Regions from separate parts of the Nocardiopsis lambiniae genome, predicted to be linked through region 1. Evidence: riboswitches for the same ligand, from Rfam matches in the RefSeq annotation. Region 1 holds a riboswitch; the other holds the start of a gene.
The links. Region 1 has a riboswitch for S-adenosylmethionine ahead of RM479_RS02570 (aminotransferase class V-fold PLP-dependent enzyme). Riboswitches for the same ligand answer to the same signal wherever they lie in the genome.
Positions count from the first base shown of each region.

Region 1 (3,463 bases):
TGTGGGGGCCGGTGGTGGTGAGGGCGAGGTAGCCGCCGCCGCGCATGAGGGCGTGCAGGTCGGCGATGCCGGTGGGCGGGGCGTCCGCGGCGAAGGGCCGGGTCATGAGAACGGCGACGGGCTCGTCGAGATCGACGAGCCCGGAGGTGGCGAGGCGGTTCAGGGAGGACGGGGAGCAGGAGCCGTCGCCGGTCAGGACCGCGTCGGAGGCGACCATCCCGGCGACACCGGGCGGGGAGACGTGGACGACGCGCGCGTCGGGGCGGGCGGCACGGACCAGGTCGGCGGTGCCGGGCACGGGGGAGCCCCAGTCGACGAACTGGGCGACGCCCCCGTCGGCGCACAGGTAGGCGATCATCCGGGTGAGGAAGGCGCCGTGTCGGCGGTCCGCCTCGTCGGGCCCGGGTGGTGTCGCGGGGTGCGAGGGGAGGCCGCGCAGGTCCACGACGCGTGAACGGCGCCCGAGGTGGCGCATCGGCTCTCGACGCGCACCCGTGAGCGGTCCCGCCTCGCTGCCTCGGACGTCCGTCACGATCACGCTCCCCCAGCCGGTCCGCTCGTGGGAGGCAGGCGTGTCGCCGGACGGACCGGTCGGGTCCACGGCATTCGCGCCATGCCATTCAGGGCCTGATGCTACCTCTTGGGAAAGTGATTCCCCACACACCCTCTAGTGTTATGTGCCCTATTTAGTTATTTGTCGTGTCTTGTGACTCCACAATTTCCGGGACTCAGGGCCTGAAACGCGCATCGGGGACGTCGTGGACGACGCCCCCGAAAGGCCCTCCCGGAACGGCGCGAGGGCCACCCCACCGCGGGGGCCCTGCGGGGTGAGGGTCAGTGGATCGCGCGCGGGTCCGGGATCGGCACCAGACGCCCGTCGGCATCGGCGTACTCCCGGCACGGACCGTGGGCGACCAGATCGGCGACGGCGCCGACCAGTCGGTCCACGTGCTCCCAGGTGGTACCGATGCCCAGACTGGCCCGCACCGCCTGCCCGTGGCCCTCCGGCAGCAGGTGCCGGGTGAGCGGGTGGGCGCAGAACAGACCGTCGCGGACCCCGATCCCGTACTCGGCCGACAGCGCCGCCGCCAGCAGGTCGGCGGGCAGCCCGTCCACGACGAACGAGACGATGCCCACCCGCGGGTGCTCATCGCCCCACAGGGACAGCTCGTGCACGCCGTCGATCTCGGCCAGTCCGGCGCGCAACCGCTCCACCAGCGCGGACTCGCGGATGTGCAACGACTCCTGCACCTTCGGGGTGAGGGTGTCGCAGGCCGCCGCCAGGGCGACCGCGCCCAGCACGTTGGGGCTGCCCGCCTCGTGGCGGGCGGGCAGGTCGTTCCACACCACGTCGTGGTCGGTGACCGACCGCGTGGCGCCGCCGCCGGACAGGTAGGGGACCGCCTCGCGCAGCCAGTCGGCGCGGCCGGCCAGCACGCCCGAACCGAACGGCGCGTACAGCTTGTGCGCGGACAGGGCGACGTAGTCGGCCCCGGTGCGCTCCAGGTGGAAGGGCAGGTGCGGCACGTACTGGGCGGCGTCCACCACCACGCGGGCGCCCTCGGCGTGCGCCGCCGCCACCAGTTCCTCGACCGGCCAGATCTCACCGGTGACGTTGGAGGCCGCCGTGACGCACAGCAGGCGGGGCCCCTGCGGCGCGGTCGCCAGGGCGGCCCGCGCGGCGTCCACCGCCGCCTCGGGGGACCCCGGCAGGGGCAGCCGGATGACCGCTCCGGCCTGGGAGGCCGGGTGCTCCCACGGCAGCAGGCTCGCGTGGTGCTCGGACTCGAACACCACCACCGTGCACCCCTGCGGCACCGATCGGGCCAGCAGGTTGAGGGCGTCGGTGGTGCCGCGCACGAACACCACCGCGTCGGCCGGTTCCGTGCGCACCCCCAGGAAACGGGCGACGGAGCGGCGGGCCCGTTCGTAGGCGTCGGTGCTGACCTGGGAGTGGTGGCCGGCGCCTCGGTGCACGCTGGCGTAGTAGGGCAGGGCCGCCGACAGGGCGTCGGCCACCGGGGTCAGGCACGGGGCGCTGGCCGCGTAGTCCAGGTTGGCGTACTCGACGTGTTCACCCGTGACCAGGGGCACGCCCTCCTCGGCCGCGACGATCGCGCAGCGGTCCAGGTCGACCGGCTCGGGACGGGGCCGGCGGACGGAACGGGCGGAGCCGATGGGAGTGACGACGGTCATGGCACACCTCTTCTGTGGGTCGTGGGACCCACGGGGGTGCCGATCAGGCAGCGCCACAAGGGTCCGCGCTTGCTCCGACACGGTCGTGTCGGGACCTGGTCCTCACCCGGGGCACCCCACCGCGGAAGGAGGGTTGCCGACCAGCGAGCCGGGGCTTGACGCTGGTACTCGTGACCTGCGACGCAGATTAACACAACGCTCCCGGCGCGCGACAGGCGCGGACCCGTGTGGCCCGGGACACGCTCACACGGCCCCCCGCTCGACAGGCGTGGAACGGAACCGCCATACTCGTACCCACCTGCCCTCACGTCGCGGGTGTCCGGTTCCCCCCGGACGCCTACCAGGCGCGAGACTCCAGTGCGTTGGAGTTCCCGCATGCCCGCGAACGAGAGGTGACGTACGTGCACGACCGTATGCAGCAGGTCTTCCGTAATCCCAGGGTCGTCCTGATCTCCGGTTACGCCCGTCTGCCCGATTCCGTGGCGAGTCATTCCCAGTACCAGCGGCTCGGTGTCGTCCTGGCGGTGGACACCGCCGACGGCCGGATCGTGGCCGCCGACACCACGCTGCTCACCGACCTGGCCAAGGACTTCTTCCGTGCCCTGGTCGAGGGGGCCTCGGTGACCGAGGACATCGCCGAACTGGTGAGCCGGGTGCAGACCCGGTACGCGGGACAATCGGGCGCCGCGCTCACGACCGCGCTGCGCCGCTGCCTGGAGAGCTACTACCAGCTCAAGGACGATCACCAGCTGCCGAGCGGCGAGGAGTGATCCCGTGACCGAACCCCTGCCCCTGACCGGCGTGCGCGTCGCCGACCTGTCCCGGGTGCTGGCGGGCCCCTACGCCACCATGCTCCTGGCCGACATGGGGGCGGAGGTGATCAAGGTGGAGCAGCCCGGACGCGGGGACGACACCCGCGCCTGGGGGCCTCCGTGGGCGGGCGGTGAGGCCGCCTACTACCTGTCGGTGAACCGCAACAAGCGGAGCCTGGCCGTCGACCTGAAGGACCCCGACGGGCTGGCGGCCGTACAGGAGCTGTGCGCGGGCGCCGACGTGGTCGTCCAGAACTTCCGGCCCGGGGTCATCGACCGCCTCGGTCTGGGCCACGCCGCCGTGAGCGTCCGCAACCCGGCGGTCGTGTACTGCTCGGTGAGCGGGTTCGGGCCCGAACACGAACCGGCGACGCGGCCCGGGTTCGACATCGTGGTGCAGGCCGAGAGCGGGCTGATGGGCGCCACCGGTCCGGCCGAGGGGCCGGCGAGCAAGG
Region 1 is NZ_JAVREP010000001.1:570,679-574,141, forward strand. Features, by position in the region: gene RM479_RS02565 (SAM-dependent methyltransferase) at 1-532, opposite strand, end outside; gene RM479_RS02570 (aminotransferase class V-fold PLP-dependent enzyme) at 835-2,196, opposite strand; SAM riboswitch class IV at 2,257-2,372, opposite strand; gene RM479_RS02575 (DUF3870 domain-containing protein) at 2,610-2,966, shown strand; gene RM479_RS02580 (CaiB/BaiF CoA transferase family protein) at 2,971-3,463, shown strand, end outside.

Region 2 (3,463 bases), on a different contig from region 1:
TTCTCTCTCGTGGTCGTGGACAGGAGGGCCCCGGGGCGTGGCGCCGCCCCGGGGGGCGAGGGGTCAGGCCAGGCCGGCCTCGGTGAACGCCTTCAGGGACGGCGCGATGGTGGCCGTCACGCCGGCGTCGACGGCGTTGAGGGTCTTGAGACCGTCGCCGGTGTTGAGGACGACCGTCTCGGCCTTCGGGTCGAGCCGCCCCTCGCGGACCAGCTTGCGGAGCACACCGGTGGTGACACCGCCGGCGGTCTCGGCGAAGATGCCCTCGGTACGGGCGAGCAGCGCGATCGCCTCGACGATCTCGGCGTCGTCCACGTGTTCCACCGAACCGCCGGTGCGGTGGGCGATGTCGAGCACGTACGGCCCGTCCGCCGGGTTGCCGATGGCCAGCGACTTGGCGATGGTGTCCGGCTTGACGGGCTGGATGACGTCCAGACCCTTCTCCCAGGCCCGCGCGACCGGGGAGCATCCGGTGGCCTGCGCGCCGAAGATCCGGTAGGGCCGGTCCTCCACCAGGCCCAGCCTGATCAGCTCCTGGAAGCCCTTGTCGATCTTGGTGAGCTGCGAGCCGGAGGCGATGGGGACGACGATCTGCTCGGGCAGGCGCCACCCGAGCTGTTCGGCGATCTCGTAGGCCAGCGTCTTGGAGCCCTCGCCGTAGTAGGGGCGCAGGTTGACGTTGACGAAACCCCAGCCCTCGCCCGCCTCGTCACCGATGAGCTCGGAGCAGAACCGGTTGACGTCGTCGTAGTTGCCGTCGATGGCCACGACCTTGCCGCCGTAGACGGCGGCCATGACCACCTTGGCGTCCTCCAGACCGGCGGGGATGAACACGCAGGACTCGAACCCGGCCCGGGCGGCGGCAGCGCCGACGGCGCCGGCCAGGTTGCCGGTGGAGGAGCAGGACAGCGTGGTGAACCCGAAGGTGCGGGCGGCCTCGACCGCGATGGCGACCACACGGTCCTTGAAGGAGTGGGTGGGGTTACCGGAGTCGTCCTTGACGTACAGGGAGTCCAGGCCCAGTTCGGCGGCGAGGCGGTCGGCCTTGACCAGGGGGGTCAGCCCGGGGTTCATGTTGGGCAGCTCGGCCACGTTCGCCGGGACGGGCAGGAGGTGCCGGTAGCGCCAGATGTTGTTGGGGCCGCTCTCGATGTCGGCGCGGGTGACGGTGCCGAAGTCGTAGGCCACCTCTAGGGGGCCGAAACAGAATTCGCAGGCGAACCGGGGGGCGAGGTCGTAGCGCTCGCCGCATTCGCGACAGGACAGCGCGGTACCGGGGCCGAAGGCGCGGACGGAGGTGGGTGCGGTGGCGGTCATCGCCATGGCGAGGCGTCTCCCCTCATCTTCCCTGGCGGACACTTTGTCCCCAGGCCGGAGTTGGCACCTGTCCCGGCCGCCCCGCGAGATCCGCGAGTGTCGATGTACGCCGAGATGGTTGCCGGGGCTTCGCAGGGCCGGTCCCTCCACCCCTCTGGATGAGCAATATGAAGTTGTGGTGTTCTCCGCCGGCCCCTTCCGGACCCGGCACGGTCACTGTAACGGACGTGTTGACCGGTTTTCCATCGTGCGTGATCCGGGTAACACGAACCGACTCACATGGTGAGACGGCACTGATCCGGGCCGGGGCGGTGCACGTGCTCTGTTTCGTACGCGTGACGTCGCACTCCGATGACCTGGTGGGGGTTTGGGGCGCGCGTCGACAGGCGAGACCTAGGGTGCGTCCTCCTCCGTTCACCGTCCGTTCCCCATACCGGGCGGATCGCGGGCCCCGGGGGCCGTTTCCGTATCCTTCGGCACCGAGACCGTTTCGCGCATTCCGAGAGGACGACCACGTGGACAAGGCGCAGATCCTCATCGCCTCCAACCGAGGACCCGTGTCCTTCTCGATCACCGACGAGGGCTCCCTGGAGCACCGCCGCGGTGGCGGTGGACTCGTCTCCGGCATGATCTCGGTGGCCACCGAGGTCGACGGCGTCTGGGTGTGCGCCGCCCTGTCGGACGCCGACCGGCGGGCCGCCGCCGAGTCCCCCGAGGCACGGCTGGACCTGCGGTACGACCTGGAGGGCATGCGGGTCCACATGTTGGACATCCCGGAGGAGACGCTCAAGGGCGCCTACACCGAGATCGCCAACTCGACCCTGTGGTTCGTGCAGCACATGCTGTACGACACCCCGAACAAGCCCTCGTTCGGCTCCGGGTTCCGACGGTCGTGGGAGGACTACACCGCCTACAACAACGCCTTCGCCGAGGCGCTGGTGGCCGGTGCCGCCGACAACGCCCGCGTGGCCGTGCAGGACTACCACCTGGCCCTCGTGCCGCGCGTCCTGCGGGCCCGCCGCCCGGACCTGCGCATCGCGCACTTCTCGCACACCCCGTGGGCGCCGCCGGAGTACTTCCGGATGCTGCCCGACGACATCGCCCGGGATCTGTTGACGGGCATGCTCGGCGCCGACCGGCTGGGGTTCCTCAGCCCGCGCTGGGCCAACGCCTTCCTGCGCTGCTGCGCGGAGATCCTGCGCGCGGACGTGGACCTCGCGAGCGGGACCGTGGAGTACGGCGGCCGGATCATCCGGGTGGGCGTGCACGCGCTGGGCGCCGACGAGGCGGGGTTGCGCGAGAGCGCCGCCGAACCGCTGGTCGGGGTGCGCCGGGAGATGCTGGAGGAGTTGGTCGGCGACCGGAAGCTGATCGTGCGGGTCGACCGGACCGAACTCTCCAAGAACATCGTGCGGGGCCTGGAGGCGTACCGGGAGCTGCTGCGCTCCCACCCGGAGTGGCACGGCCGGGTGACCCATCTGGCGTTCGCCTACCCCAGCCGGGGCGACGTCCCCGAATACCGCGAGTACACCGACTCGGTGCTGCGGGTGGCCAAGGAGATCAACGCGGAGTTCGCGACCGCCGACTGGACGCCGCTGGTCCTGGAGGTCAACGACGACTACCCGCGTTCGCTCGCGTCGTTCCAGTTGGCGGACGTGCTGCTGGTCAACCCGATCCGGGACGGGATGAACCTGGTCGCCAAGGAGGGCCCGGTGCTGTCGGAGCGGGACTCCGTGCTGGTGCTGTCGCGGGAGGCGGGCGCCGCCGACGAGCTGGGCGAGGACGCCCTGACGGTCAACCCCTACGACACCGTGGAGACGGCGCGGGCCCTGCACCGGGCGCTGTCGATGCCCCCCGAGGAGCGACGGAGGCGACGCGAGCGGCTGGCCGAGGCCGCGATGGCGCTGCCGCCGCGCCGGTGGTTCCAGGACCAGTTGCGCTCCCTCGGCTGAGGCCCCGACGGGAGGTCGGTCTCCCCCGCGCGGGGGAGGTGGACGGTCGGGTCGTGGGGAAGGCTGGAACGCATGAGCCCCCGACCCGCCCGCGCCGCCGCCGACCCCCGTTCCCGCGCGACCCCCTGGGCGGTGGCCGCCGCCTCGTGGTCCCTGCTCTACGTCGTCTCCAAGGTGGAGTACGCCCTCGCGGG
Region 2 is NZ_JAVREP010000006.1:23,046-26,508, reverse strand. Features, by position in the region: gene thrC (threonine synthase) at 64-1,323, opposite strand; SAM riboswitch class I at 1,337-1,482, opposite strand; gene RM479_RS10875 (alpha,alpha-trehalose-phosphate synthase (UDP-forming)) at 1,833-3,269, shown strand; gene RM479_RS10870 (hypothetical protein) at 3,342-3,463, shown strand, end outside.
Region 2: linked by a shared signal. The riboswitch ahead of thrC (threonine synthase) and the one ahead of RM479_RS02570 (aminotransferase class V-fold PLP-dependent enzyme) in region 1 are both predicted to bind S-adenosylmethionine.